3 regions of the Streptomyces sp. NPDC044921 genome follow, and region 2 is predicted to be linked to each of the others. Evidence: riboswitches for the same ligand, from Rfam matches in the RefSeq annotation. Region 2 holds a riboswitch; each other region holds the start of a gene.
The links. A riboswitch is a leader RNA that binds a small molecule or an ion and turns the genes downstream of it on or off. The one in region 2 is predicted to bind cyclic di-AMP.
Positions count from the first base shown of each region.

Region 1: another riboswitch for cyclic di-AMP. It lies ahead of AC07DA_RS18145 (M23 family metallopeptidase); the one in region 2 lies ahead of AC07DA_RS02200 (transglycosylase family protein).
Region 3: another riboswitch for cyclic di-AMP. It lies ahead of AC07DA_RS14290 (M23 family metallopeptidase); the one in region 2 lies ahead of AC07DA_RS02200 (transglycosylase family protein).

Region 1 is NZ_JBWKIF010000010.1:201,664-211,859, forward strand. Features, by position in the region: gene AC07DA_RS18135 (tyrosine-protein phosphatase) at 1-595, opposite strand, end outside; gene AC07DA_RS18140 (alpha-galactosidase) at 774-2,849, shown strand; cyclic di-AMP (ydaO/yuaA leader) riboswitch at 3,167-3,322, shown strand; gene AC07DA_RS18145 (M23 family metallopeptidase) at 3,327-4,262, shown strand; gene AC07DA_RS18150 (SGNH/GDSL hydrolase family protein) at 4,642-5,427, shown strand; gene AC07DA_RS18155 (TetR/AcrR family transcriptional regulator) at 5,688-6,317, opposite strand; gene AC07DA_RS18160 (Glu/Leu/Phe/Val dehydrogenase dimerization domain-containing protein) at 6,371-7,549, opposite strand; gene AC07DA_RS18165 (MBL fold metallo-hydrolase) at 7,680-8,948, shown strand; gene AC07DA_RS18170 (sensor histidine kinase) at 9,478-10,196, shown strand, end outside.
Region 2 is NZ_JBWKIF010000001.1:454,020-464,215, forward strand. Features, by position in the region: gene AC07DA_RS02180 (SurA N-terminal domain-containing protein) at 1-627, shown strand, start outside; gene AC07DA_RS02185 (nucleoside triphosphate pyrophosphohydrolase) at 725-1,732, shown strand; gene AC07DA_RS02190 (cytochrome P450 family protein) at 1,779-3,065, shown strand; gene AC07DA_RS02195 (transglycosylase family protein) at 3,209-4,180, shown strand; cyclic di-AMP (ydaO/yuaA leader) riboswitch at 4,409-4,574, shown strand; gene AC07DA_RS02200 (transglycosylase family protein) at 4,579-5,280, shown strand; gene eno (phosphopyruvate hydratase) at 5,578-6,858, shown strand; gene AC07DA_RS02210 (FtsB family cell division protein) at 6,974-7,450, shown strand; gene AC07DA_RS02215 (DUF501 domain-containing protein) at 7,505-8,035, shown strand; gene AC07DA_RS02220 (Ppx/GppA phosphatase family protein) at 8,032-8,973, shown strand; gene AC07DA_RS02225 (NAD(P)/FAD-dependent oxidoreductase) at 9,394-10,196, shown strand, end outside.
Region 3 is NZ_JBWKIF010000007.1:326,057-336,252, forward strand. Features, by position in the region: gene AC07DA_RS14265 (MarR family winged helix-turn-helix transcriptional regulator) at 1-327, opposite strand, end outside; gene AC07DA_RS14270 (GTP cyclohydrolase II) at 445-1,086, opposite strand; gene AC07DA_RS14275 (MarR family winged helix-turn-helix transcriptional regulator) at 1,239-1,754, opposite strand; gene AC07DA_RS14280 (dihydrofolate reductase family protein) at 1,823-2,953, shown strand; tRNA gene AC07DA_RS14285 (tRNA-Met) at 3,016-3,089, shown strand; cyclic di-AMP (ydaO/yuaA leader) riboswitch at 3,379-3,535, shown strand; gene AC07DA_RS14290 (M23 family metallopeptidase) at 3,547-4,578, shown strand; gene AC07DA_RS14295 (PrsW family intramembrane metalloprotease) at 4,665-6,062, opposite strand; gene trmB (tRNA (guanosine(46)-N7)-methyltransferase TrmB) at 6,139-6,969, opposite strand; gene lhgO (L-2-hydroxyglutarate oxidase) at 7,422-8,627, opposite strand; gene AC07DA_RS14310 (NsdA family TPR-like regulatory protein) at 8,697-10,121, opposite strand.

The DNA.
Region 1 (10,196 bases), on a different contig from region 2:
GCACCTTGTAGCGGCGGTGCTTGGCGTTCGACTTCAGGTAGTCCTCGACGATGGCGTCCCGCTCGACGCCCAGGGCGAGCAGCGTCACCGCGATGGACAGGCCCGCGCGGTCCTTGCCCGCCGCGCAGTGCATCAGGGCGGGGACGCTGTCCTCCGCGAGCGCGTGCAGCACCTGGGAGTGCTCCGCCGTGCGGTCCTTGATGATCATGCGGTAGGAGGCGATCATCCGCTCCACGCCCTTGCCGTCCGCGAGGATCGAGCGCAGCTGGTCGAGGTCGCCGTCGCGCACCATCCGCCAGAACTCGGCGCCGTCGGCCGGGTCGCTCAGCGGCAGGTTCACATTGCGCACGCCCGGCAGCTCGACGTCCGGGCCCTCCAGCTTCTGGTCGGCCGCGTTGCGGAAGTCGAAGACCGTGTGCAGGCCCAGCGTGGCCAGGAAGGCGGCGTCCTCCCCGGTCGCGTGCGCCAGGTGGCCGCTGCGGAACAGCACGCCCTGACGCACCCGCCGCCCGTCCACCGTGGGCAGCCCGCCCACGTCGCGGAAGTTGCGCACTCCGGCCAGCTCGGGCTCGGTCGACGGGACCTGCTGTGTCACGAGGGCTCCTCCCCATCGGCGCCGCCGGCGCGGCTCGTCGACGGGCTCATCCGACGATACGACATGGCTGCCCGGGGCAATGAGTTGTCCACAGGCGTTGCCCGGAGCGGCCCCCGCGCCCGATGATGTTGCCGCCTGATCGCACCTGATCGGCCTTGTTGGAATCTGTGAGGGCTCGATGCTGGACATCTCCGAAAACGGTCGTACGTGGGTGCTCTCCGGGCCGGCCAGCAGCTACGCCGTCCACGTCACCGAACGGGACGAGCTGCTGCACCTGCACTGGGGCCCCAGGATCACCCTCGCCGACGCCGAGGCGCTCGCCGTCCGGCCGCTGCCGGAGTACTGGCCGTTCGAGTCCCCGCTCGACGGCCGTGAGGAGTATCCGGCCGAGGGCGGCCCCCGGTTCGTCCGCCCCGCCCTGTCCGTGCGCACCGCCGAAAGGCGCGGCACCGAGTGGGTCTTCGAGGGCCACGACACGCGGGACGGCGCCCTGCGCCTGCGCTTCCGGGACGGCGACCTGACCATCACCCTGCACTACCGGATGCGCCCCGGCGCCGACGTCGTCGAGCGCTGGGTGACCCTGGACAACCGGGGGCCGGAGGTCGAGGTGCTGCGCGCCGACTCGGCCACCTGGACGCTGCCCGAGCGCGGCACATGGCGGCTGTCCCAGCTGCACGGGCGCTGGGGCGCCGAGTCCCGGCTCGTGCGCTCGGCGCTCACCCACGGCGAGAAGGTGATCGGCAGCCGCCGCGGCCACACCGGCCACCAGCACCTGCCCTGGGTCGCCCTCGACACCGACGCCACCGAGGAACACGGCGAGGTCTACGGCTGCGCGCTGGGCTGGTCCGGCTCCTGGCGGATCTCCGTGGCACAGCTCCCGGACGCGCGCGTGCAGATCACCGGCGGCGCCGGCCACGACGACTCGGGCCTGCTGACGCTGGGCACGGGCGAGTCGTACACGACACCCGTCTTCGCGGGGCTGTGGAGCGAGGGCGGCTTCGGCGGGGCGAGCCGCGCCTGGCACGCCTACCAGCGGGCGTACGTCGTCCCGGACGCCGACCGGGACCGGCCGGTGCTGTTCAACTCCTGGGAGGCCACCGAGTTCGACATCTCCGAGGAGCAGCAGCGGGCGCTCGCCGAGCGGGCCGCGGCCATGGGAGTGGAGCTATTCGTGGTCGACGACGGCTGGTTCGGGGCGCGCACCAGCGACCGGGCGGGGCTCGGCGACTGGACGCCCAACCCCGACCGCTTCCCCGGCGGGCTGAAGCCGCTCGCCGACCACGTGCACGGCCTCGGCATGCAGTTCGGCATCTGGGTCGAACCCGAGATGGTGAACCCGGACAGCGAGCTGTACCGCGCCCACCCCGACTGGGTGCAGTATCAAACGGGACGAAAGCGGACGGAGTTCCGCAACCAGCTCGTACTGAACCTCGCCCGGGAGGACGTCCAGGAGTACCTGTGGGAGCAGCTCGACGGGCTGCTCTCCAGCGCCCCCATCGACTACGTCAAGTGGGACTTCAACCGCTGCTTCACCGACGCCGGCTGGCCCGGCGACCCCTATCCGCAACGGCTCTGGGTCGAGCACGTCCGTGCCCTGTATGCCCTGCTGGACCGGCTCCGGGCCGCCCACCCGGGCGTGGCCTTCGAGTCCTGCTCGGGCGGCGGCGGGCGGATCGACCTCGGCGTGCTGAGCCGCACGGACCAGGTGTGGACCTCCGACAACACCGACCCGCTCGACCGGCTCGCCATCCAGCACGGCTTCAGCCAGATCCACCCCGCGCGGGTGATGGCCGCCTGGGTCACCGACAGTCCGAACGCCATGCTCAACCACCGGGCCAGTTCCCTGCGGTTCCGGTTCGTGAGCGCCATGGCCGGGGTGCTCGGCGTCGGTGGCGACCTCACCAAGTGGACACCGGAGGAACTCGCCGAGGCGCGGGAGTGGGTGGGGCGGTACAAGGAGATCCGCCCGGTGGTGCAGCGCGGCGACCTCTACCGGCTGCGGCCTCCGCAGGGCGGTCTGAGCGCCGTGCAGTACGTCCTCGGTGACGAGACCGTCGTCCTCGCCTGGCTCCAGGCGCAGCGCTTCGGCGAGCCCGTGCCGGCGCTCCGGCTGCGCGGTGTCGATCCGGCGGCGACGTACGAATGCCTCGAAACGGGCGAACTGTACCGAGGGGCCGTCCTGCTCCACCACGGACTGCGGGTCGGGCTGCGTGGAGACCTGGATGCCACCGTGGTCCGCCTTAAGCGGAAGTAGTCCCTCTCGTCCGAATAGGGCGATTCGGCCGCTTCGTCATAACGTGCCCCGGTCGCACGGGAGATGGGAGCGGGGTGCGTGACCATCGTCATACCCGTGACGATGTGTTGTTGCCATGCGCACGTAATTGTGGCGTTATTCAGGCCCATTGAGGAAAACGGAAGATCGGGATTCCACGCTCGGTGACGGGAAATGCGCCGACGTGGCGAGAAAAACGCGCTCACGGGCAACCGCAAGCTTGTCCCGTCGCGTCTTGGTCGCTTACGTTCCACACCGATCCGGACGGACGCCTAATCCTGCCGCCGCCCGGAGCCCGCACCCACTGACCCGACGTACGGCAGGAGCGGGGGACCCACAGGTAAGACGCCTGTTCCGGTTCCCGGAACGGGCTTGGGGTTAAGCCGCGCCCCGGCGCGGCCGGGCATCTCCAGCCCGCACCCGACAGCTCACCTCGCAGGCGACGGAGAGGAATACGCCATGCCCGCGAAGGGTAAGCACCGCCGCCCGAAGACCCAGCGTTTCACCCGCTCCATCGCCGTCGCCGGAACCGGTGGAGCGGCTCTCGCCCTGCCCCTCATGGGCGCCGCCGGTGCCCACGCCGCCACCCCGCAGTCGGCGCCGGAAAAGGCCGTCCGGTCCGTCCCGGCCGCCGAGCAGAAGACCGCGGAAAAGGCCACCGGCGCCCGCACCTACACGGTGCGGGCGGGCGATTACCTCGCGAAGATCGCCGACGACCAGAACGTCAGCGGCGGCTGGAAGAAGCTGTACTCCGACAACCGGGACGCCGTCGGCGACGACCCGTCGCTGATCCACCCGGGTCTGAAGCTCTCCCTCGGCGAGAAGGCCGCGGCGAGCGCGGCCGAGGCGCCGTCCGCGCCGAAGGCCCCGGCGGAGCGGTCCGCGAAGAAGTCCGCCCCGAAGCCCTCTTCCGCCGGTTCGCCGGCGAAGGCGGAGACCGCCCCGAAGCCGGCCGCCGCCAAGCCCGCCGCGCAGAGCAACGCCGGTGGCTACAGCTCCCCGGTGGACGGTGCCACCGTCGGCACCCCGTACCGCATGTCCGGCAGCATGTGGTCCAGCGGCTACCACACCGGCGTCGACTTCGTCGTCCCGACCGGCACCTCCCTCAAGGCCGTCGGCGCGGGCACGGTCGTCTCCGCCGGCTGGGGCGGCGCGTACGGCAACCAGGTCGTCATCAAGCTGAACGACGGCCACTACGCCCAGTACGCCCACCTGTCCCAGCTGTCCGTCTCGGCCGGCCAGACCGTGACCGCCGGGCAGCAGATCGGCCTGTCCGGCGCCACCGGCAACGTCACCGGACCGCACCTGCACTTCGAGATCCGCACCGCGCCGGGCTACGGCTCGGACATCGACCCGGTCGCCTTCCTGCGCTCCCACGGCGTCTCCGTCGGCTGACCAGGCCGCCGGCCACCCCTCCGGCACCCCCTGACCTGCCCGGCACGCCACCGAAGGCCGGACCCCTCCCCGGGGCCCGGCCTTCGGTGTGCGCGCCCGTCGGCCGGCTCAAGGGGGCGGCAACGGAACCTGCCGGACATCGACGTGCCGAGCGGGGTGGCGGTGTGGTTCCGGCAGCGGCGACGGCGCCAATCACAACTCCGGGTCTGGCGGTTCACCCGGGAACGCCCCTGACGGGCCGGCTATTCCGGAGTTGGCGAACACTTTAGGAGTGGCTCATCTCACCGCACGTCAACCCTTCCCTACGGTCGCGTAGGTCACATTCGAGGGTGAATCATGGGCGGTTGTGGCAGACGATTCGAAGAGTGACAGCAGATCAGTGATCGGGTCGTACGTGGCGGTGGGGGACAGCTTCACCGAGGGCGTCGGGGATCCCGGCCCCGACGGGGCGTTCGTCGGCTGGGCCGACCGGTTCGCCGTCCTGCTCGCCGACCTCCGGCCCGAAGGCGACTTCCGGTACACCAACCTCGCGGTGCGCGGGAAACTCCTCGACCAGATCGTGGCGGACCAGGTGCCGCGGGCCGTCGAACTGGCCCCGGACCTCGTCTCGTTCTGCGCCGGGGGCAACGACATCCTGCGCCCCGGCACCGATCCGGACGAGGTGGCCGAGCGGTTCGAGCGGGCGCTCGCGCGGCTCACCGCGGTGGCCGGGACGGTGATGGTGACGACCGGGTTCGACACCCGTGGCATGCCCGTGCTGAAGCATCTGCGCGGCAAGATCGCCACGTACAACGGGCACGTCCGCGCCATCGCCGACCGGTACGGCTGCCCGGTGCTCGACCTGTGGTCGCTGCGCAGCGTGCAGGACCGCAGGGCCTGGGACGCCGACCGGCTGCACCTGTCTCCCGAGGGGCACACGCGGGTCGCGCTCCGGGCGGGGCAGGTGCTCGGGCTCGACGTGCCGGCCGACCCCGAGCAGCCGTGGCCGCCGCTGCCGCCGCGGGGCACGCTCGAGGTCCGGCGCGACGACGTGCACTGGGCGCGGCAGTTCCTGGTGCCGTGGATCGGACGACGGTTGCGGGGGGAGTCCTCCGGGGACCACGTGACGGCCAAGGGAGCGTTGTCGCCGGACGACATCCGGATGCGGATCGCCTCCGTGGCGTGAGGCCTGCCGGGTGCCGGGCTCGCGCCCGACGGCGGGGGTGGGGCGGGGCCGCGCCGGGGGGGTGTCCGTCCTCGGAACGGCGCGATGCGGTCGGACGCCGACTGACTGTCCGTTGAGGCGCCAGCCGCCGCGGGCGGACGCCCCCCGGCGCTGCCCCTTCCGTGCGTCGGCCGGTGCGGGTGTGTTCCCGCTCGGGCGTGGGCAGCCGAGCCGCTGGGGCGACGGGGCTCCTGGCTGGAGCCCCGTCGAGGCCCCCGCGGCTACGCCGGGTCGCTCGTCGGCGGGATCGAAGAGCCTGACGCCAAGCCCAGTTCACGTGCCAGGGCCTCGTCCGTCCACTGCTGCGCCCGGGCCCGCGGCATCGCCCCGGGGTAGCACGTCAGCTGGACGGCCAGGCCGTCGAGGAAGGCGGTGAGGCGGAGGGCCGTGGCCCGCGGGTCCGGGCAGTGGAACTCGCCCGCCGCCACGCCCTCCGCGATGACCTCGGCGAGAGCCGCCTTCCACCGGCGGTCGAGGTCCCGCGTGACCTCCCGCAGCGCCGGCGCGCGCCCGGTCGCCGCCCAGCCCTCGATCCACAGCCGCCAGCCCTTGGCCTGGCCGGTCGGCGCGTACCAGCGGACGGCCGACCGCAGTCGCCGCAGCGCCGGCGTCCGCCGCCCGAGCAGCCCGCGCAGGTGCGCGAGGTCGTTCTCGGCCGCGTGCCGGAACGCCGCCGCGACCAACTGCTCCTTGGACGCGAAGTGGTAGAGCACCAGCGCGTTGCTCACCCCGAGCGCCGAGGCCACGTCGGCGATCCTGACCGCCGCCACGCCCCGGGCCTCGATCTGCTCCACGGCCGCGCCGAGCAGTTCCGCCCGCCGTTCCGCCACGCTCAACCGGACCCTCGTCACGCCGTCACCCTACCCACGCGCCCACCCTCCCCGGCGTGCGGATCCGGCCTGCCTCAGCGGTAACGGCCGTACCGCCGGGCGATCACCGGCAGCCGGTCCGCGGCGATCGCGTGGGCTGCCGCGCGCGGTGTCGTCCCGTCGGCCCGCGCGCGGGTGAGCACGTCCTCGACCAGGGCCCGCATGGACCGCCGGACGTGGGCGAACGCCTCCTCGGCGTCGGCGCCGATGTCGCCGAACAGGGTCCACCACCACCAGGCGTTGGTCCCGGAGTTGACCACCACGTCCGGCAGTACGGTCACCCCGCGCCCGGCCAGCAGCGCCTCCGCCTCCGGCCGTACGGGCATGTTGGCCGCCTCGACGACCCAACGGGCCGTGACGTGTCCCTGGTTGCCGGCGTCGACGGCGTACGACACCGCCGCCGGCACCAGCACCTCCGCGTCGGCCGACAGCCAGGCCTCGCCCGGCAGTTCCCGGTCACCGGGCCGCAGCGCGCGGCGGTCCACCGTGCCGTGGGCGTCCCGTGCGGTGAGCAGCGCCTCCACGTCGAGTCCCGCCGGGTTGGCGATCGTGCCCTTCACGTCGGCGACCGCCACGATCCTGAGTCCCGCGCGGGCAAGGAAGCGTGCGGTGGCACCGCCCATCGTGCCCAGTCCCTGGAGGGCGACCCGGGTCCCGGCGCGCGGTACACCGGCGCCGTCCAGTGCCGTGAGGGTCGCCTCGGCTACGCCGCAGCCGCCGACCAGTGCGTCGAGCCCGATGCCGTCCACCTCGACCGTGAACGCCTCCGCCAGCCGCCGGCGTGCCCCGGCCTCGTCGTCCAGCAGCGGGTAGACGGCCTGGACGGAGGAGACCAGGCCCGCCTCGGCCGCGGCCCGGTCCACCACGTCCTGGGAGAGCCCGAGGTCCTCGCCGGTCGTCCAGACGTTCTCGACGTAGGGCCGCGTCGCGCGCAGGTAGCGCACCAGCAGCGGGTACGCCTGCGGATCCCGCGGGTCGCAGTCGATGCCGCCCTTGGCGCCGCCGAGCGGGACGTAGCGGTTCGCCGGGTCGTAGTGCAGGGCCTCCTTCAGGGTCATGCCGCGGGCCAGGCCGGTGACCTCCTCCAGCGTGCAGCCGGGGCGCATCCGCAGCCCGCCGCTGGCGACCCCGCGCACCAGCCGGTCGACGACCAGGAAGCCCCGCCGGCCGGTGACGTGGTCGGTCCAGGTGAGGGACAGCAGGGGGCCGGCCATGGGGTCTCCTTCGGGCGGGCGTGTTACTGAATCGGCGGTCAGTATCGCGCCCGGGGGGACACCTGCGTCCCGGTGGGGCCGGAGGGGCCGACCATAATGGAAAGCCTGACCGACTCCCCTTGGAGGTACCGTGGCCGGTTTCCGTCCCCTGAGCTCCGGGCTGCGCGCACTGCGGCCCGCGGCGTTCGGCGCGGACCCGCGCGGTGAGCGCATGGCGCGCATCCGCAGATCGCCCCACTTCAAGGACGGGGTCTTCCAGAACCCCGGCGGTCCCGCGCGGACCCGGCCCTCGGGCTCGGCCCTGGACTTCGCGAAGGTCTTCTTCGACAAGGACACCCGGCCCCGGCGTGCCCCGCGGGGCCCGGTGCCGGTGCACACCACCACCCTCGCCGACATCTCCCGGCCCCCGGCCACCGGTCTGCGGCTGACATGGATGGGGCACTCCAGCGTCCTCGCGGAGATCGACGGCCGGCGCGTGCTGTTCGACCCGGTGTGGGGTGAGCGCTGCTCCCCGTTCCCCTTCGCCGGCCCCAAGCGCCTGCACCCGGTGCCCCTGCCGCTGGCGGCGCTCGGCCCGGTCGACGTCGTCGTCATCTCGCACGACCACTACGACCACCTCGACATGCCCAGCATCAAGGCCCTGGCCGGCACGGACACCCTGTTCGCCGTGCCGCTCGGCGTCGGGGCGCACCTGGAGCACTGGGGCGTCTCCGCCGGCCGGCTGCGCGAGCTGGACTGGCACGAGTCGACGAAGGTCGCGAGCCTCAGCCTCACCGCCACCCCGGCCCGGCACTTCTGCGGCCGGGGCCTGCGCAACACCCAGCACACCCTGTGGGCCTCCTGGGTCGTCGCCGGGGACGAGCACCGGGTCTACCACAGCGGGGACACCGGCTACTTCGAGGGCTTCAAGGAGATCGGCGCCGAGCACGGGCCGTTCGACGCCACGATGATCCAGATCGGCGCGTACTCCGACTTCTGGCCCGACATCCACATGACCCCCGAGGAGGGCATGCGCGCCCACCTCGACCTTCAGGGCGGGCCGGAGCACGGTCCGATGCTGCCGATCCACTGGGCCACCTTCAACCTGGCCACGCACCCCTGGGCGGAACCAGGCGAGGGGACCCGCGCCGCCGCCGGTGCGGTGGGCGCCCGGATCGCCCTGCCGCGCCCGGGCGAGCCCTTCGAGCCGACGGCCAGGACCCTCCCGTCCGAGCCGTGGTGGCGTGGGGTGGCGCTCGCGCCCGCGGGCGGCGCCGTCCCGGCCGGTGAGGCCGTCACCGACGTCGCGATCAAGACCGCGTCGGACGCGGCAGCCGTGGCCCAGGCCAATACCGTGAGTGACGATCGGAAGAGTGCAGCGCCGGGCGCCGAAGGCTCGGAGACGCTCCCGGCGGGCTGATCCGGAGCGGAGGCGAAGTGGCGGCGAGGGCCGGGGAGCGAGAGGCTCCCCGGCCCTCGCCGTCTGTGGGTGACTGCTTCTGACCAGGTCCGATCGAATTTTTTCCGTTCCCGTCCGGTTCCCTGGCGGGGTTATCGGTCTGTCGTACGAGACGTCATACCAGAGCGGGACGCTCACCGTATGAGTTTGTCAACTGCCCACCGCACATGATGCGCTGGCGACTACTGTCAGTGGCCGTCGGAAGCAGGGCGGATCAGGGAGCGGGGGCCGGCACGTGCAGGCGCAAGGCGGACGAGGGAGCCGACGCGGGGGCGACCCCCGGTGCCCGGGCACCACCGACGCCGGACCGGGCGCCGCCCCGTCCCCCGGCCCCCGGCCGCCCGCCGGACCGGCGCGATCCGACGCCGGACGGCAGCCGGGGGAGTCCGGGCGGACGGCCCGGGGCGCGCGGAAGCGGCCGCGGGAACCCGGCCGCACCCCCTCGAACCCCCCTGGCAACCAGGCCCGACGGACCCGTACGAGGACACCGATGTCTCACCTCCGCGCCCCCGCCGCACGAGCGGACCGCCGTGAGGGCGCGCGGCACGGGCGGACAGCCGCCCGCCCCGCCCCCCGGCTGCCCGAGACCCACATACGGCCCCAGCTGCTGCGACTCGCCGTCCTGCCGCCGGTCGCCGTCGCGCTCAGCGGCTGCGCCGCCGTCCTCTTCACGGTCCGCTCCACCGGCGCCCGGCCCGGACCGACCCTGTGGGCCGTGCTCGGCGGAGCCGTCTTCGTGACCCTCGTGGGCATCGCCGTCGCCGCGGTGGCCGCGCGCCGCGCCGCCCGCTCCGTGCACGACCGCATCGGCGTGCTGCGCCGTGCCACCGCGCGCCGCGAGGCGGACCTGCGCACCCTCGTCGAGACGCTCCGCCGCGGCGACGGGCCCCCGCAGCTCGGCCCGCACACCCGGCCGGGCGGCACCGACGAGGACGCCGACGACTTCGACCTCCTCGCGGGCGACCTGGCCCGTGCCCACGACGGCGCCGTCACCGCCGTCGTGCAGGCCTCGCAGCTGTCCAGCCAGGCGGGCAGCGAACAGAAGCTCGAAGTGTTCGTGAACCTCGCCCGGCGCCTGCAGTCGCTGGTCCACCGCGAGATCTCCATCCTCGACGAGCTGGAGAACGAGATGGAGGACCCCGATCTGCTCAAGGGGCTCTTCCACGTCGACCACCTCGCCACGCGGATCCGCCGCCACGCCGAGAACCT
Region 2 (10,196 bases):
ACCGCGCTCCTCCTCACCGCCGCGATCGCCGCGGCGCCCCTGCTCACCGCCTGCGGCAACGACGCGCATCCCGGCGCGGCGGCCGTGGTCGGCGGGCAGCGGATCACCGTCTCCCAGCTGGAGGAGCGGGTCGGAGAGGTCCGAGCGGCCCAGCGCGCGGCCGTGCGGAGCGACGCCCAGTACCAGCAGGCCGTCGCCCGGACCGGCACCCTCACCCGCGACACCCTGCACACCATGGTCCTCGACCGGGTGCTGCACCGCGCCGCCGAGGACGCCGGGGTGACCGTCAGCCGCAAGGAGATCCAGCAGATGCGGTCCGGCCTGGAGGAGCAGGCCGGCGGCGCCGAGGCGCTGGAGACGACGTGGCTGCAGCGGTACGGCATCCCGCCGCAGCGCCTGGAGGAGAACCTCCGCCTCCAGCTGGAGGCCCAGAAGCTCGCCGAGAAGCTGGGCACCGACACCACCCGCCCCGAGTTCTGGAAGGCCCTGTCCGAGGCCTCCAAGAAGCTGGACGTCGACCTCAACCCGCGCTACGGCACCTGGGACGTCCGCAAGAGCAGCCGCGCCGACGCGAAGACGCCGTGGGTGCGGGACGTGACGGCGGCACAGAACCCGCAGAACATGTAGGGCCCGGCCGGCCCCTCCAGCGGATGACGTCCACGGGCCCCGCGCAGGCCTGTGGACGACCCCGGGCCCTGTCGGCGTCGTGGGATAGCTTCGAACCGTGAACGCCAACAGCCCCGAAGCCACCCCGGGCCCCCGGCAGGCCGCCCCCGACGCGGCCGCCGGCCCCGGCCGCGTCGTCCTGCTCACCACCAGCCACCGCGTCGCCCCCGGCCTGCTGTCCTGGCCCGCCTGGCAGGCCCTGCACGCGGCCGACCGGGTGCTGTGCGCGGACGGCGCGCATCCGCAGCTGCCGTATCTGCGCGAGGCGGGGATCGAGGTCGAGGAGGCGTCCCCGACCGCCCAGGAGCTCGTCGACGCCTGCGCCGGCGAGCGCACGGTGGTCGTCGTGGCGACGGGCGAGGGGGAGCCCGCCCTGACCGACGGCCTGGCACGCCTCGCCGGCACCGGCCGTCTCGCGATGCCCGAGCTGGAGCTGCTGCCCGCCTCCTACGACCTGCCGGGCGCCCGGCTGCTCGACCTCGTCCAGGTCATGGACCGCATCCGCACCGAGTGCCCCTGGTCGTCCCAGCAGACCCACAAGGGCCTGGCCAAGTACGGCATCGAGGAGGCGTACGAACTCGTCGAGGCGATCGAAGAGGGCGACCGCGACGAACTGCGCGAGGAGCTCGGCGACGTCCTCCTGCAGGTCGTCTTCCACGCCCGCATCGCGGAGGAGGACCCCGAGGCGCCGTTCTCCGTCGACGACGTGGCCGGCGGCATCGTCGCCAAGCTGATCCACCGCCACCCGCACGTCTTCGGCGACGCGACCGCCACCACCCCCGAGGAGGTCAAGGAGCACTGGCTGCGCACCAAGGCCGTCGAGAAGCGGCGCAGCTCCGTCACCGAGGGCATCCCCCTGGGCCAGCCCGGCCTCGCGCTCGCGGCCAAGCTGGCGTCCCGGGCCCGCACGGCCGGCCTGGACATACCGCTCCCGCCGGTCGAGGGCATCGGCTACGACCTGCTGGCCCTGGCCGTCCGCGCGGAGGCGGAGGGCGTGGACCCGGAGGCGGCACTCAGAGCGGCGGCCCGCGCCTACCGGGACGCGATCAGGGAGGCCGAGGGCTGAGCGGACCGGCGAGGGCCGGCAGCGGCGGGCCGGATACGGTCGGAGGGTGACCGACCAGCCCCAGCCCAGCCCGCCCGCCTCCGCCCCCGCCCCCGACCTGTTCACCTGGGAGTTCGCGAGCGACCCCTACCCCGCCTACGCCTGGCTCCGCGAGCACAGCCCCGTCCACCGGACGCGGCTGCCGAGCGGCGTCGAGGCCTGGCTGGTCACGCGCTACGCCGACGCGAAGCAGACTCTCGCGGACAACCGGCTCTCCAAGAACCCTGCGCACCACGACGAGCCCGCGCACGCCAAGGGCAAGACCGGCATCCCCGGGGAGCGCAAGGCCGAGCTGATGACGCACCTGCTCAACATCGACCCGCCGGACCACACCCGGCTGCGGCGCCTCGTGTCCAAGGCGTTCACGCCCCGCCGGGTGGCCGAGTTCGCGCCGCGGGTGCAGGAGCTCACCGACCGGCTCATCGACGGATTCGCGCGGGAGGGGAGCGCCGACCTCATCCACGAGTTCGCCTTCCCGCTGCCCATCTACGCCATCTGCGACCTGCTCGGTGTCCCCCGCGAGGACCAGGACGACTTCCGGGACTGGGCGGGCATGATGATCCGTCACCAGGGCGGGCCCCGCGGCGGGGTGGCCCGGTCCGTGAAGAAGATGCGCGGCTACCTCGCCGACCTCATCCACCGCAAGCGGCAGGCGCTGCCCGCCGAACCCGGCCCGGGCGAGGACCTCATCTCCGGGCTGATCCGCGCCTCCGACCACGGCGAGCACCTCACCGAGAACGAGGCCGCGGCCATGGCCTTCATCCTGCTGTTCGCCGGTTTCGAGACGACGGTCAACCTCATCGGCAACGGCACCTACGCCCTGCTCACCCACCCCGGGCAGCGCGCCCGCCTCCAGGCCTCCCTCGCCGCGGGGGAGACCGGCCTGCTGGAGACCGGCGTCGAGGAACTCCTGCGCTACGACGGCCCCGTCGAGCTCGCCACCTGGCGGTTCGCCACCCAGTCGCTCACCATCGGCGGACAGCGCATCGCCGCGGGCGACCCGGTCCTGGTCGTCCTGGCCGCGGCGGACCGGGACCCGGAGCGGTTCGCCGACCCGGACGTGCTCGACCTGTCCCGCCGCGACAACCAGCACCTCGGATACGGCCACGGCATCCACTACTGCCTCGGCGCCCCGCTCGCCCGCCTGGAGGGCCAGACCGCGCTCGCCACCCTCCTCACCCGCCTCCCGGACCTCCGCCTCGCGGCGGACCCGGCCGAGTTGAGATGGCGCGGCGGGCTCATCATGCGCGGGCTGCGCACCCTGCCGGTGGAGTTCACCCCGCAGGGAAGGTGACACGCCCTCAGCTCTGTGATCTTCACGTGATCTGCGCGGCATGAACTTGTGACAAGTGATCGTGTGCCGATACGTTCACCCATCAGCGCGGCCGGGGACCCCTGCGCCGCGCGGGTCACTGCTGTCTCGCGAAAGGTCTCCGTATGCTCTCCGGGAACGGCCGGCACCGTCGCCCCCGCCAGGCTCCGGCTCTCCTCGTCGCGGCCGGAGTGACCGGCTCCGCCATCGCGATCCCGCTCCTCGGGGCCTCCGGTGCCAGTGCGGCCGACGGCGCGACCTGGGACCAGGTCGCCGACTGCGAGACCGGCGGCGCCTGGAGCCAGAACAGCGGCAACGGCTACTACGGAGGCCTCGCGCTGTCCCAGGAGAACTGGGAGAAGTACGGCGGTCTGGACTACGCGGCCAGCGCCGACCTCGCCAGCCGCTCCCAGCAGATATCCGTGGCCGAGAGAATCCTCGCCGACCAGGGGGTCGGCGCGTGGCGCACCTGCGGGCTGCTCTCCGGCCTCGAACAGGGCGAGTCGAGCCCGGCCGACGGGTCCGGCTCGTCCGCCGGGTCCGCTCCGGCCGGCTCACCCGGATTGCTGGACTCGCTGGATCCGTCCGGGTCTTCTCCCTCGCCTTCGCCGTCCGCCACGGCGCCGTCCGACGGTGCGCCGACGTCTCCGGATGAATCGGCCAAGCCCGACAAGTCGTACAACCCGTCCTCCTCTCCTTCCGCGTCGGAGAGATCCGGCGGCTCACCCTCGGCCACGCCCGGGAGTGAGGCGTCCGGCAACTCCCGGCGGGACGGCGGCGCTTCGGACGTCACGGACACCGGCTCCGGCCGGCATCGCGGCCCCAGTGCCGACGAGAGCGCCGGATCCGCGGGCGGCTCCGGGAGCGGCACCCCGGGCCGGCACGCCTCGCGCGGCGACGCGGAGGCCGACGCGGCGTCCGAGGGTGCCTACATCGTGGGTGTCGGCGACAACCTCTGGTCCATCGCCGACTCCCTCCGCATCAGCGGCGGATGGCAGGAGCCGTCCACCGCGGGCGCGGAGGCCGCCGGCGGCGGACAGGACCTCATCGCCCCCGGTCAGACGCCTGGTGAAGCGGACGAAGCGGGCGAGAGGTAGCCGTTCGGACAGGGCGGGAACGGCGGCTCAAGTCACCCCGAAACCGGGTGAGTTCACGTCACATTTCGCGCTGAATGTCCGGTATAAGCGCGGTGAGAGATAGATCTCAGAAGCCCTGATCGTCTTTGAAATTCGGCGGATCACCTGCTTACGGTCGTGACCGCTCGCCACCGCGAGCCCCGGCTGCCGCAACGCCGAATCCTGCCAGCGGCCGCCCGGGAACAGTCGTCGCGTCAAGCGCCGTAGGCAGGAGCGGGGGACCCAAGGTAGGTGCCCGACCGGCCGGTTGGCCGGAAGGGCTTGGGGTGAAGCCGTGTCCCGTGAGGGACGCGGCCGGGCAACTCAACCGGCCCGAACCCGACAGCTCACCTCGCAGGCGTCGGTGAGGGGATCCATCCATGCTGTTTTCCGGCAAGGGCAAGCACCGTCGTCCGTCCAAGGCCACCCGTGCCATCGCCGTCGCCGGTGTCGCCGGCGCCGCCGTCGCCGCCCCGCTGATGGCGGCCGGCAACGCCTCCGCGGCCACCGCCTCCGAGTGGGACGCCGTCGCCCAGTGCGAGTCCGGCGGCAACTGGTCCATCAACACCGGCAACGGCTACTACGGCGGTCTGCAGTTCTCCGCCTCCACCTGGGCCGGCTACGGCGGCACCAAGTACGCCTCCACCGCCGACCAGGCCACCAAGGCCCAGCAGATCGAGATCGCCGAGAAGGTCCTCGCGGGCCAGGGCAAGGGTGCCTGGCCGGTCTGCGGCAAGGGCCTGTCGAGCGCCGGCTACACCGGCGGCGGCTCCACCGACTCCGGCAGCAGCTCCTCGCAGAGCCAGAGCCAGAGCCGGCAGAGCACCGAGACCCGCGAGACCCAGCAGCCGGCCTCCCGCTCCGACGAGCGCCCGGCCGCCAAGAAGACCGTCACCACCCCGACCGGCAAGAAGGTCAAGAAGGGCGACGGCGAGTACAAGGTCGTCAAGGGTGACACCCTCAGCTCGATCGCGGCCGAGGAGAAGGTCAAGGGCGGCTGGGAGAAGCTCTTCGAGCTGAACAAGGACATCGTCGAGGACGCCAACCTCATCTACCCGGGCCAGCAGCTGCACCTGAAGTAAGCAGCGGCCCACCCCGTCCCCACGGGCTCCCCGCCCCGGCGTGTTCCCCCGTACACGCCGGGGCGGGGTGTTTTCCGGGTGTTTTCCGGCCGGGCCCTCGGCGGAGGTTTCGGCCGGTCTTGGCGAACCGCCTTTGTTCCGTTCGGAAACAATTTACTCTCGGTTCTGTCCATGGGGTGGGCGACCCGGTGGCCGATCGCCCGGAGCCGGTTAGGCTCATGTCGCGAGCCACCGGCCCGCACCTCGCCGGGTCCACGCGACCCGCGTACCCCGCGTCACATCAAGAAGGAGATGCTCGTGCCGTCCATCGACGTCGTCGTAGCCCGGGAAATCCTGGACTCCCGAGGCAACCCCACGGTCGAGGTCGAGGTCGGCCTCGACGACGGCAGCACCGGTCGTGCCGCCGTCCCGTCCGGCGCCTCCACGGGCGCCTTCGAGGCCATCGAGCTCCGCGACGGCGACTCGAACCGCTACCTCGGCAAGGGTGTGGAGAAGGCCGTCCTCGCGGTCATCGAGCAGATCGGCCCGGAGCTGGTCGGTTACGACGCCACCGAGCAGCGCCTGATCGACCAGGCGATGTTCGACCTGGACGCCACCGACAACAAGGGCTCGCTCGGCGCCAACGCCATCCTCGGCGTCTCCCTCGCCGTCGCCCACGCCGCCTCCGAGGCCAGCGACCTGCCGCTGTTCCGCTACCTGGGCGGACCGAACGCGCACCTGCTGCCGGTGCCGATGATGAACATCCTGAACGGCGGCTCGCACGCCGACTCCAACGTGGACATCCAGGAGTTCATGATCGCCCCGATCGGCGCGGAGTCCTTCTCCGAGGCCCTGCGCTGGGGCGCCGAGGTCTACCACACGCTGAAGAAGGTCCTGAAGGGCAAGGGCCTGGCCACCGGCCTCGGCGACGAGGGCGGCTTCGCCCCCAACCTCGGCTCCAACCGCGAGGCCCTGGACCTCATCCTCGAGGCCATCAAGGAAGCCGGCTACACCCCCGGCGAGCAGATCGCCCTGGCGCTCGACGTCGCCGCCTCCGAGTTCTACAAGGACGGCGTCTACACCTTCGAGGGCAAGGAGCGCTCGGCGGCCGAGATGACCGAGTACTACGCGGAGCTCGTCGACGCGTACCCGCTCGTGTCCATCGAGGACCCGCTGTTCGAGGACGACTGGGAGGGCTGGAAGACCATCACCGCCCAGCTCGGTGACAAGGTCCAGCTCGTCGGCGACGATCTGTTCGTCACCAACCCCGAGCGCCTCGCCCGCGGCATCGAGGAGGGCGCGGCCAACGCCCTGCTGGTCAAGGTCAACCAGATCGGCTCGCTCACCGAGACCCTGGACGCCGTGGAGCTGGCCCAGCGCAACGGCTTTAAGTGCATGATGTCCCACCGCTCCGGCGAGACCGAGGACGTCACCATCGCCGACCTGGCCGTCGCCACCAACTGCGGCCAGATCAAGACCGGCGCCCCGGCCCGCTCCGAGCGCGTCGCCAAGTACAACCAGCTGCTGCGCATCGAGGAGATCCTCGACGACGCGGCGGTGTACGCCGGCCGCAGCGCGTTCCCGCGCTTCAAGGGCTGATCGCCGGAAGGCCCGACCCGTAAGAGGCAGCGTCGTACGTACGTCCCCGTACTCGGTCCCGTACCGTGTCCGGGGACGTACGCGCGTAGGACGGTGCAGCGGGAGGCGGACTGACATGGCCGTGAAGGACCGGGACCGGTTCTCCACCGCGACCAGGATCCGGTTGCTCGGCGAGCAGACCGCGGCCCGGGTCTACCGCTCCCAGACCAAGCGGCAGGCCCGCCGCTCCCGGCTGACCGGCCGGGCCGCGCTGCTCGCCCTGGTGATGTGCTCGCTGATCGTGGCCCTGGCCTACCCGATGCGGCAGTACGTCTCGCAGCGCGCCGAGATCGACGACCTGCGCCGTGAGCAGCAGCAGGCCCGCGAGCGCGTCGAACGGCTGCGCGACCTCAAGGCGCGGTGGCAGGACGACGCGTACGCCGAGCAGCAGATCCGGCGGCGGTTGCACTACGTCATGCCGGGGGAGACGGGGTTCATCGTGATCGACCCGCGCGCGGCGCAGCAGTCGCGCACCGACCTCGGGGCGGCCGACCGGCCCTGGTACGCCAACGTCTGGGACGGCGTCGACAAGGCCGACGCCGCCGGCCGGTGACCCGCGCCCCCCGCCAGTGACCCGAAACCACAGAAAGACAGACTGAAGACAGTCATGGAAACGCCCCCGCCGACCACCCCGCGCACCGAGCCCACCGACGCGGACGTCGAGGCCTTCAAGCAGCAGCTCGGCCGGCCCCCGCGCGGCCTGCGGGCCATCGCCCACCGCTGCCCCTGCGGACAGCCCGACGTCGTCGAGACGGCCCCGCGGCTGCCGGACGGCACCCCGTTCCCCACGCTGTACTACCTGACGTGCCCGAAGGCGAACTCCGCGATCGGCACGCTGGAGGCCAACGGCGTGATGAAGGAGATGACCGAGCGGCTCGCCTCGGACCCCGAGCTGGCGGCGGCCTACCGGGCGGCCCACGAGGACTACGTCCGGCGCCGTGACGAGATCGAGGAGCTGAAGGGCTTTCCGAGCGCCGGCGGCATGCCGGACCGGGTGAAGTGCCTGCACGTGCTGGTGGCGCACTCGCTGGCCGCGGGCCCGGGCGTGAACCCGCTGGGCGACGAGGCCCTGGCCATGCTGCCGGAGTGGTGGCGCAAGGGCGCCTGTGTGACGACCGCCGAGGAGGACGCCCAGTGACCCGTGTCGCCGCCGTGGACTGCGGTACCAACTCCATCCGGCTGCTGGTCGCCGACGCCGACCCGGCCACCGGGGAGCTGACCGACCTGGACCGCCGGATGACGATCGTGCGGCTCGGGCAGGGCGTCGACCGCACCGGCCGGCTCGCCCCCGAGGCGCTCCAGCGGACCTTCGCGGCGTGCCGGGAGTACGCCGGGGTCGTCAAGGAGTACGGGGCGGAGCGCTTGCGGTTCGTGGCCACCTCCGCCTCCCGGGACGCCGAGAACCGGGACGAGTTCGTGCGCGGCGTGCTGGACGTCCTGGGCGTCGAGCCGGAGGTGATCTCCGGGGACCAGGAGGCCGAGTTCTCCTTCACCGGCGCCACCAGGGAGCTGGCCGGCGGGGACCACCTGCCCCGGCCCTACCTGGTGGTGGACATCGGCGGCGGCTCGACCGAGTTCGTGGTCGGCGACGACCACGTCCGCGCGGCCCGCTCGGTGGACATCGGCTGCGTCCGCCTCACCGAGCGGCACCTGGTCCGGGACGGGGCGGTGAGCGACCCGCCGGCGCGGGAGCAGATCGCCGCGATGCGGGCCGACATCGAGGCCGCCCTCGACCTGGCCGAGGAGACCGTGCCGCTGCGCGAGGCGCGGACGCTGGTCGGTCTGGCCGGTTCGGTCACGACCGTGTCGGCGATCGCCCAGGAGCTGCCCGCGTACGACTCGCGGGCCATCCACCACTCCCGGGTCTCCCGCGAGCGGGTCCGCGAGATCACCGAGTGGCTGCTGCGCTCCACCCACGCCGAGCGCGCGGCCGTGCCCTCCATGCACCCCGGCCGGGTCGACGTGATCGGGGCGGGAGCCCTGGTCCTGCTGTCGATCATGGAGCGGATCGGCGCGGAGGAGGTCGTCGTCAGCGAGCACGACATCCTCGACGGCATCGCGTGGTCGGTGGCGTAGCCCGCTTCTGAGCAGGCATGGATCACGGATGAGCGTCTCGGGGGGGCCTGCGGGAACCCCCCGGCGGCAGTCCGCCGGAAAAGTTCGTGAAGTTCTTCACAAGGAATTCGGCCCCTGCGGGCGATCGCAAGGGCCTCGTTGACCCGTCCGGGGGCCGAACTGCCCTTTGAACATGTTCAGAAGCATGGTATGGAGGGTGCCGGAGAGGGGCCCGGACCGGCGCCCGGGAGTGCCTCACAGGGACCCGCGTGACCCAGAGAGGCAGCTCACGCGGCATTGACAACGGTCGGCGGTGCACAAACGATCCCGGTTGTCACCATGACGTGGATCACGCGAGCGGCGGAGGATAGCACACCGTCTCCACAACCTTGTGAAGGGGCGCACGAGCCACCCCCCTGGGCCGGGTGGATACTCGATGGCATGAGCACCACGGAGCGTCCCAGGATCCTCGTAGTAGGCGGTGGGTACGTAGGCCTGTACGCAGCTCGGCGCATCCTCAAGAAGATGCGTTACGGCGAGGCGACCGTCACGGTCGTCGACCCCCGGTCGTACATGACCTACCAGCCCTTCCTCCCCGAAGCCGCCGCCGGCAACATCTCCCCGCGCCACGTCGTCGTCCCGCTGCGACGCGTGCTGCCCAGGGCGGAGGTCCTCACCGGCCGGGTCACCACCATCGACCAGGACCGCAAGGTCGCCACGGTCTCCCCGCTGGTCGGCGAGGCCTACGAGCTGCCCTTCGACTACCTGGTGGTCGCGCTCGGCGCGGTCTCCCGCACCTTCCCGATCCCCGGCCTCGCCGAGCAGGGCATCGGCATGAAGGGCATCGAGGAGGCCATCGGCCTGCGCAACCACGTCCTGGAGCAGCTCGACAAGGCCGACTCCACCACCGACGAGGAGATCCGCCGCAAGGCGCTCACCTTCGTCTTCGTGGGCGGCGGGTTCGCCGGTGCCGAGACCATCGGCGAGGTCGAGGACATGGCCCGCGACGCGGCCAAGTACTACAAGAACGTCTCCCGCGAGGACATGCGCTTCATCCTCGTCGACGCCGCCGACAAGATCCTCCCCGAGGTGGGTCCCAAGCTCGGCAAGTACGGCAAGGAGCACCTGGAGGGCCGCGGCGTCGAGGTCTACCTGTCGACCTCCATGGACTCCTGCGTCGACGGCCACGTGGTGCTGAAGAACGGCCTCGAGGTCGACTCCAACACCATCGTCTGGACCGCCGG
Region 3 (10,196 bases), on a different contig from region 2:
CCGGAGTTGCACCTCGCGCCGGGTGTCCGGGTGCGGGGCGCGTTCCAGCAGGCCCGCGGCGGCCAGGCGGTCGCAGAGGCGGCTGGCCGTGGGCAGGCCGATGGCCAGCCGGTCGGCCAGGGACGTGAGGTTGAGGCCGGGGGAGGCCTGCAGGGCGCGCAGCGCCCGCAGTTGGTGCGGGGACAGCCGCAGGGACGCGTCCTGGGCGGCGACCGACCACAGGGACGCCAGGCTCTCCACGGCATCGGCGATCTGGGCCGCGACGGCCTCCGGGCCATCACCTCGTCCTCTCGCCCGGTGGTCTCCGGGGCCGTCGAGATCGGTCACGAAACGGTCACTTTCCATAAGCTCCGGGTACTGCGGAGGTCGCCCTCATTCAAAGGCTGTACCCGAAGAGCCGAGGGGCAAGCCGTCCCGTTCGGCGCCGGATCGGACCCGGACGGCTCAGCCGGCGCTCAGCTCCGTCAACGCCGCGAGCGGCAGCGTGTGCTGCGTCTGGAGGACCTTGGCGCGCAGGTAACGGACGTTGTGCGCGGTGGTGAACACGCCCGTCGGGACCCGGTCGCGGACGCCGACGCCCAGGGCGCGCAACTGGGCCGCCTTGTCGGGGTTGTTGGAGAGCAGGTCCAGCTCGCCGATGCCGAGGGCCCGCAGCATCTGCGCCGCGGCCGTGTAGTCGCGGGCGTCCTCGGGCAGCCCCAGCGCCGCGTTCGCCTCGTACGTGTCCAGGCCCTGGTCCTGGAGGGCGTAGGCGTCCAGCTTGTTGTAGAGGCCGATGCCCCGGCCCTCCTGGCGGAGGTAGAGGAGCACGCCGCCGCGCTCGGCGATGCGCTCGACCGCCTCGCGCAGCTGCGGGCCGCAGTCGCAGCGGGCCGAGCCGAACACGTCCCCGGTCAGGCACTCGGAGTGCAGCCGCACCAGCGGGACCGGGCCCGGCTCGCCCAGGACGACGGCGACGTGCTCCTGGCCGTCGGCCAGGCCGTGGAAGGTGACGAGCTCGGCGTCGGCCTCGTAGCCGTCGTGGAAGCGCAGCGGGACCCGGACGCGGGCGCGCGGGGTGGCGATGACGCTGGGGGTGTCGGGCATGCGGGGCCTCTCGGTTCCGTTCCTGTTCGGCGGCACAGCCGTCTGGCGCGTTCGCGTGGCCATGTGCTTCAGATTTGAAGCAGATCCACGGCTCGAACCCTACTCATGCTTGAAATTTGAAGCAATAAGAGGGCCGCGCGGTGTGACGTGCGTCATGAACAGGCCGGGGAGGACCTCCGCCGCCAGGGCACGTCCTCCGCCGCCGGCCGCGCCCCGTCCTCCTGGAGCCCCTGCGCGATCGCCGTCGAGATGGCCTCCAGCTGGCCGACCTGCTCCGCGCCGAGCCGGTCGAACAGGAAGCTCCGCACGGTCTCGACGTGTCCGGGGGCCGCCCGCTCCAGCACGGCGAACCCCTCGTCGGTCAGCGCCGCGATGCTGCCCCGCTTGTCGTGCGGACACGCCTCGCGCCGCAGCATGCCGTCCTTCTCCAGCCGCGTCACCGCGTACGTCAGCCGGCTGCGCGTGATCTTCAGCCGCTCGGCGAGGCCGGTCATCCGCAGCCGCCGCTCCGGTGCCTCCGACAGGACGGACAGGATGGAGTAGTAAAGGTGGGGCATGCCGGCGTCCTGCTGGAGCTGCCGGTCGATCGCGTCCTCCAGGAGCAGCGAGGCGGCGATGTAGGCGCGCCAGGCGCGCTGCTCCTCGGGGGTGAGCCAGCGAGTCGTCATGCCGCCAGTGTAGGTTGTTTCAAACTTGAACCAGCCTGTCCGCCGTCCCGACCAGCCGCGGAGCGCCGATGCCCCACCCGTACGTCCTGCTGTCCGCCGCCGTCTCCCTCGACGGCTACCTGGACGACACCGGCCCCGAACGCCTGCTGCTGTCCAGCCCGGCCGACTTCGACCGGGTCGACGAGGTCCGCGCCTCCGCCGACGCGATCCTGGTCGGGGCCGGCACCCTGCGCGCCGACAACCCGCGCCTGCTGGTGAACGCGCCGGAGCGCCGATCGGCCCGGGTGGCCGCCGGGCTCCCGGAGTACCCGCTCAAGGTCACCGTCAGCGGCTCCGGCGACCTCGACCCGGACGCCCGGTTCTGGCACACCGGCGGCGAGAAGGTGCTGTACACGACCGACCGGGGGGCCGAGCGCGCCCGTGCCCTCGGCGTCGCCGCCGACGTCGTCCCGCTCGGCGCGGACCTCGACTGGCGGCGGCTCCTCACCCACCTGCACGACGCGCGGGGCGTACGGCGCCTCATGGTCGAGGGCGGCGGCCTGATCCACACCCAGCTCCTCACCCAGGGCCTCGCCGACGAACTCCAGCTGGTCCTCGCCCCGCTCTTCGTGGGCGACCCGCGCGCGCCCCGGCTCTTCGGACCCGGCGGCTACCAGGGCGGCCGGCTCCGGCTGCTGGAGACGCGGCGGATCGAGGACGTCGTCCTCATGCGCTACGCGCCGACCGCCCCCGGGACCGGCGCCCTGCCCGCCGCCGCCGACCACCACTGGCTGGCCCTCGCCTGCGAGTTGGCCGAGCGCTGCCCGCCCGCGAAGACGGCGTTCAGCGTGGGCGCGGTGGTGGTGGCCGCCGACGGCACGGAACTGGCCCGCGGCCACTCCCGGGAGGGCGGTGACCCGGTCGTGCACGCCGAGGAGGCGGCCCTGGCCAAGATCGACCCGGCCGATCCCCGGCTTTCCGGCGCCACGGTGTACAGCAGCCTGGAGCCCTGCGCCCGCCGCGCCTCCCGCCCCGCCCCCTGCGCCCGGCTGATCCTCGACGCGGGCGTACGCCGGGTGGTCACCGCCTGGCGCGAGCCGGACACCTTCGTGGCGGCCGCCGACGGCGGCGGCGTCCTGGCCGCCGCCGGAGCGGAGGTCCTCGTCCTGCCGGAGCACGCGGAACGGGCCCAGGCGCCCAACCGTCACCTGCTGCCCTGAGCCCCCGGCGTCGGGGGTGGCGCGAGCTGTCCCGCGCATGGCGTACACTGGAATCACAACGACGCGGGGTGGAGCAGCTCGGTAGCTCGCTGGGCTCATAACCCAGAGGTCGCAGGTTCAAATCCTGTCCCCGCTACTGAAGGCCGAGGGCCGGAATCCGAAAGGGTTCCGGCCCTCGGTGTTTTCGTCCCCCAGCCCCTCACTCAGGGTGAGCGAATCCTGCCGCTCCGCATAACAACTGACACACCGTCAAAACCCGTCAGTCACTTGGAAGGCGGTCAACTCGCCCGATTCAAGCCGGTCATGCCGGGTATGTCCGCGCGAAAAAGGTTAATGATCAAGCGGAATCGCTGGAATACGCACCGCGGCTCCATTAACGTTCGATAACGCAGCGCGGTCGTCCCAGCCGTCACAGAAGGCGGCTCCGTGCGCACGCGCCGAATCCCGAAAGGGAACCGGGGAACCACCACTTGGGGTGAATCGAGCGGATGCCGCCGTGCAAGCACGGCCGGTATACGCGCGTAGGAGACCTTCCTGCTCCGAACCCGTCAGCTAACCCGGTAGGCGAGAAGGAAGGAAAGGAGTACGCCTACGTGGCGTCCAACCGGCCTGCCCCCGCGGCCCCGTTCGCGACGGACCAGCGCGACACCGAAGTCTTCGGCTACGGCGGTCAGCGCACCGACGAGGGCCCGTTCCAGGAGTGGAACCCCACGGCGGAGTCCATCCGCCCCGTCCGTGGCCGGCATCGCGTCACCAAGCAGCGCGGCGGAGGGCTCGCCCGCAGCTCCACCGTCCTGGGCGTCGGCGTCATAGCCGCCGTGGGCGCCGGCGGCATGGCCAGCGCCCAGACCGGCAAGCCGCCGGTGTCGATCTCCGTGCCGGACCTTCCCTCGGTGGGTTCCCTCATCTCGGACGACGACACCCCCGAAGGCTCCGCAACCCCGCTCAGCGACCTCGCCACGGCCGCGGCGGACACCGACCAGGGCACCTCCGGCGCCGGCGAGGCCCTGCGCGCCCGGATCATGGCCCAGGTCGAGCACCAGCAGGAGCAGATCGAGACCAAGGCCGCCGAGGAGGCCGCGGCCGCCGCCGAGAAGGCCGCCGCCGAGGCCGTCGCCAAGGCGGAGAAGGAAGCCAAGGCCAAGGCCGCCGAGGCCAAGCGGAAGGCCGAGGAGGAGGCCCGCAAGAAGGCCGAGGCCGAGCGGCTCGCCGCCCTCGCCAAGCAGTACACGCTGCCGACCTCCTCGTACACCATCACCTCCAGCTTCGGCCAGGCCGGCGCCTACTGGTCCTCCGGCTACCACACCGGTCTCGACTTCGCCGCCCCCACGGGCACGCCGATCAAGGCGGTCCACAGCGGCACCATCACCGAGGCCGGCTGGAACGGCTCGTACGGCTACAAGACCGTCCTCACCCTCGATGACGGCACCGAGATCTGGTACGCGCACCAGTCGTCCATCGGCGTCAGCGTCGGCCAGAAGGTCAGCACGGGCGACGTCATCGGCCGCGTCGGCGCCACCGGCAACGTCACCGGGGCGCACCTGCACCTGGAGGTGCACGCCGCCGGCTCCAGCAGCGGCATCGACCCGATGGCCTGGCTGCGGGGCAAGGGACTCAACCCGTAAGCGCCGAGCGCCACAAGAAGCACCGGCAGCCCTGACGACGACCCCCCGGCGTCAGGGCTGCCGGTTTTCCCGGGGCCGGAGCGTGCTCAGGACCGGTAGGGGTTGTACGCCGGATACGGGGTGGGGTGAGGGGCGTACCCGGCCGGGTGGCCGTATGCGGGCGTCTGCCCGTACGCGTGGCCGTGTCCGTACGCGTGGCTGTGACCGTACGCGCCGGGCGTCGGCCACGGCGGGGCCGTCACCGGTACCGCGGGGGCCGTGACCCTGGCCGCGTGGTCCAGGGCGGGGCGGGCCGCGTCCCGGCGACGCCACAGTGCGGCGAGCAACTCCATCTCCCGTACGGCGAAGTCGGCCCCGGAGTGGCCGCGGCGGGCCCGGTGCCGCAGGAACGCGAGCGACGTCGCGTACGCCTCGTAGCGCGCCACCTCCCGCGCCGCCGCCTTCCCGGCGTGCCGGCGGGCGTACTGGCGGGCGATCCGGCGCGCCCGCATCGAGCCCAGGGCGTACGGTTCGGCCGGGGACAGCCAGCCCGCGACCGCGTAGGCGGGCAGCTCCGCCCGCACGGTCCGCAGCTCCCGCTGCCGCGTCCAGATCACCAGCCACGTCAGCAGGCCGAAGATCGGCACCATGAACGCCGCGTACACGGCGAAGAACCCGTACTCGCCGAACGCCGACGAGCCGTTCCACATCGCGTGCATGCCCATCGCCAGCAGCAGCCCGGTGACCGGGAACGCGACGCGGCGCGCGTGCCGGCGGTCCGCCGAGAGCGCCGCGACGCCGAACCCGATGCCGGTCAGGACGGTGAACAGCGGGTGCGCGAACGGCGACATGATGATGCGGACGAAGAAGGTCGCCGCCGTCACGGAGGCGATGCCGCTGTCGCCGGTGAGCTGGTCGGTGCCGAAGGCGGTGCCCAGGTAGAGGATGTTCTCCGTGAACGCGAAGCCGGTCGCGGTGACACCGGCTATGACCACGCCGTCGACGATGCCGGTGAAGTCCCGGCGGCGGAAGAGGAACACCAGGAGGACGGCCGCCGCCTTGGCCGTCTCCTCGACCACCGGCGCTATGACCGTCGCGCCGAGTGTGTCCGCGCTGGACGGGTCCGCCGTCGCCGTCGCTATCCACCGCGTGGCGAAGCTGTTGGCGACGATCGCTATCAGCGCCGCCGCGCAGGCGCCCCAGGCGAAGGAGAACACCAGGTTGCGCCAGGGACCGGGCTCGACGCGGTCCAGCCAGCGGAACGAGGCGATGAGCAGGGGCACCGGGAGCAGCGCCAGGCCGAGTCCGACCAGGAAGCCCTCCGTGCCGGTCTCCTCGCGGACCAGGGCGAGGATGACCAGGCCGGACAGCGCGAGGAGGGTGGTCGGGGCGCCGTAGCGCACCCAGGGGCGCTGCCACCAGTGGGCGTGCCGCAGCGGACCGGCGGTGGGGGCGCCGTCGATGGGGGCGCTGGGGTACGACGGGTGTGGGGGGCAGGTGGCCACGGCATTGACCCTAACGACGGAGGGGCGCTGTCCGCAGGCGGGAGAGGTGCCAGGGGTGCGGAGTGGTGCGGTGCGGTCAGACGCCGGCGGGGGGTTGGTCCGCGTGTGGTACGCGGCGGAAGAGGAGGTCGTTCACGACATGTCCCTTGTCCAGTCCCTGGCCCTCGAAACGGGTCAGCGGCCGGAAGCCGGGACGCGGCGCGAAACCGCCGTCCGCCTGCGTGTTCTCGAAGTCGGGGTGGGCCGTGAGTACGTCGAGCATGTGTTCGGCGTACTCCTCCCAGTCGGTCGCGCAGTGCAGGATCGCGCCCGGCTTGAGGCGGGTCGCCGCGAGGGTGAGGAACTCGGGCTGGATCAGCCTGCGCTTGTGGTGCCGCTTCTTGGGCCAGGGGTCGGGGAAGTAGACGCGCAGGCCGTCGAGGCAGTCGGGGGTCAGCATCTCGCGGAGCAGGATGATCGCGTCGCCGTTGCCCACGCGGACGTTGGACAGGCCGTTGCGGTCGGCGAGGTTCAGGAGGTTGCCCTGGCCGGGGGTGTGGACGTCGACCGCGAGGATGTTGGTGCCGGGGTCGGCGGCGGCCATCTGGGCGGTCGCCTCGCCCATGCCGAAGCCGATCTCCAGGACGACGGGGTTGTCGTTGCCGAAGAGTTCGGGCAGGTCGAGGGGGTGGCTGCCGTCGATGTCCAGGCCCCACTTGGGCCACAGGCGCTGCAGCGCGTCGGCCTGACCGGCGGTGACCCGGCTGCGCCGCGGCTGGAAACTCCGGATGCGCCGCTCGAAGTGCGACCCGGCGGGATCGGGCTTCGGCCCGTCGGGAAAGCGCGGCTCTCCCTTGGCCCGGGTGCGCTGTGCGGTGGCCGGGGGGTGGGGGAGCGGGGTTTCGGGGGAGTTCGCGGAGTCAGACACAGTGAGGTCGATTTTACGGGGTCGGGATGTGAGGGTGCGGGGCTTCACCTGCTTGCCGGGGGTGGCTGGATGGAGGGCGGGCCTCTCGCCGGGTGGCGGCTGGGGGTGGGGTGCGGGCCCCTCGCCGGGAGGGCTGAGGGTGGGGTGCGGGTCCCTCGCCGGGTGGCGGCTTGGGGGTGGGCTCGCGTTTTCGCCTGACGGTGGGCCGGGGGGCGGGGCCGCGCCGGGCGTGTCCGTCTTCGGAGCGGCGCGATCGAGTCGTGTGCCGACTGACTGCCCGTTGACGCGCCGACCGCCGCGGGCGGACGCCCCCGACACGGCCCCTCGCGCCGTCCCGTGGGTGCGGGTGCGTCGTGGCTGCCGCCGCCGCCCCGTCGCGGCCCCCGCCCGGCCGCGGGTAGGCGTGCGCCTAGCCGGGACTGGCCGCGCGGCGGAGTCCGGGCGCGGCACGCTCAGAGCGCGCTCAGCGCCCGGCGTGCCACCTCTCTGCCGATCGGCAAGGAGGCCGTGGCCGCAGGGGAGGGGGCGTTCAGGACGTGGACCGTGCGGGGGGCCTCACGGATCAGGAAGTCGTCGACCAGCGTGCCGTCCCGCAGGACGGCCTGCGCGCGCACGCCCGCCGCCGTCGGCACCAGGTCGTCCTCGGACACCCCGGGCAGCAGCCGGCGCACCGCCTCGGTGAACGCTCCCTTGGACAGGGACCGCCGCAGCTCACCCGCCCCGTACCGCCAGTGCCGCCGCGCGATCCGCCAGGAGCCCGGCCAGGCCAGGGTCGAGCCCAGCTCGCCCGGGCGGACCGTGGCCCGGCCGTAGCCCTCGCGGGCCAGGGCTGGTACCGCGTTGGGCCCGATGTGGACGCCGCCGTCGATGCCCCGGGTGAGGTGCACCCCGAGGAAGGGGAACGCCGGGTCGGGCACGGGATAGACCAGGCCCCGCACCAGCTCTGGCCGGGCCAGCTCGTAGTACTCGCCGCGGAACGGCACGATGCGCACGTCCGGGTCGTCCCCGGTCAGCCGGGCGATCTCGTCGCAGTACAGCCCCGCGCAATTGACCATGACCCGCCCGCGTACGACGTCCCCCGCGGCCGTGAGCACCGCGACGCCACGGTCGGGCCGGCGGTCGACGCGGACCGCACGGGTGCCGTAGCGGATCTCCGCGCCCGAGCCGTGGGCCAGCTGGCGGGCGACCGCGACGAAGTCGCAGACGCCCGTCGTGCCGACGTGTATGGCGGCCAGGCCACGTACCTCCGGCTCGTACTCCGGGATCTGGGAGGCGCCCAGCTCGCGCACCGGTATGCCGTTCTCCCGGCCGCGCTGCACGAGGGCGTGCAGGCGGGGGAGCTCCGCCCGGTCGGTGGCGACGATCAGCTTTCCGGTGACCGCGTGGGGGATGCCGTACTCGGCGCAGAACTTGACCATCTCGGCCGCCCCGCGCACCGCGTAGCGCGCCTTGAGGGAACCGGGGCGGTAGTAGATGCCGCTGTGGATCACGCCGCTGTTGCGGCCCGTCTGGTGCCGGGCCGGGCCGGGCTCCTTCTCCAGGACGGTGACACGTGTGCCCGGTGCGGCGCGTGCGATCGCGTACGCCGTCGACAGACCGACGATCCCGCCGCCGATCACCAGCACGTCACAGTCGTATGCGAGCCCCACCGGCACCACCTCCCACCTCGATAGTGCACTGCGCCACTGACAGTGCCTCCAAACGCGGGGACGGCACCCCTCGGGCACCTATGCGGGGGTCATCAGCAGCGGCCGGGCGCGCTCACGGAGCTCCACCACCCGCGGTTCGTCGCCGTAGGGCTCCAGGCGGTGGAGCAGGTCCTTCACGTACTCCGTCGTGCGGGCCGACGAGATGCGCCCGGCGACCTCCACCGCCCGCACCCCCTGCTCGCACGCCGCGTCGAGATTGCCCGACTCCAGTTCGGCGACCGCGGACACCACCAGGCGCAGGCCGTGGGAGCGCACGAACTCCTCCGTCGGCTGCGACAGCGCCTGCTCCGTGAAGCGGCGGACCTGGCGGGGGGCCTTGAGGTCGCGGTAGCACTCGGCCGCGTCGGCGCAGAAGCGGTCGTAGGAGTAGAAGCCGAGCCAGCTGGGGTCGTTGTCGCCGGGGCGGGCGCGCTCCAGCCAGCTCTCGGCCGCCTTCAGGGCGCCGCCGGCCGCCTGGGCGTCGCCCGCGCGTGCGTGCGCGCGGGCCTCGACGAGGCGGAAGAAGCTCATGGTGCGGGCCGTGGCCAGGCCCCGGTTGCGTTCCAGGGCGGCCTGGGCCAGGTCCACGCCCTCGTCGCCGAAGCCCCGGTAGGTGGCCTGGAGGGACATGGAGGCCAGGACGTAGCCCCCGAGGGGGACGTCGGCGGCGGCCCGGGCCAGGCGCAGGGCCTGGATGTAGTAGCGCTGGGCCGCTTCCTGCTGGCCGGTGTCGAAGGCCATCCAGCCGGCGAGCCGGGTGAGTTCGGCGGAGGCGCCGAACAGGGCGCGGCCGACCTCGTCGGAGTAGGAGCCGAGGAGGAGGGGCGCGGCCTCCACCCTTAAGCACTCGGGGACCATCGACGAACGCCAGTCGCCGCCGCCGTACTTGGAGTCCCAGCGCCGCGCGTCCTCCGCGGCCTCGCGCAGCTTCTGCACATCGCTGTGGCCGACTTTGAGCGGTGCGCCGGAGCCCTCGCCGGGGCCCACGTCACGCGCGACCGAACTGTCGGCCGGGGTTATCAGCCACCGGGAGGCGGGCGTTGCGTACGCGCTCACTGCGAACGATCCGGCGAGCGACTGCCAGATGCCGCCGGAGCCGGCGCGGCGGCCGGCGAGGTCGAGGCGGTACAGCTCCGTCGCGGACTTCACCGCCTGGCCGACGTCGCGCGGGAAGGCGAGGCCGACTTCGGGTGCGGGGTCCGCGTCCGCCAGGCCGATCTCGTGGAGCGGCACCGGGCGGCCGAGCTTCTGGCCGATGGCGGCGGCGATCAGGTGCGGGGCCGCACCCTGCGGCACCATTCCCTTCGACACCCAGCGCGCCACCGAGGTCTTGTCGTAGCGAAGTGTCAGTCCCCGCTGTGCGCCAAGGTCGTTGACGCGCCGCGCGAGGCCTGCGTTGCTGATTCCCGCGAGGGCGAGAACGGCGCCGAGTTTTTCGTTCGGCCCGCGTTGCTCCCTGGACATGAGCCACCCCTCGACACAGACGGCTGCCGCGCTGGCATAACCGTGCGGCATTCGTAAACCCAGCGTAGTTCGCCG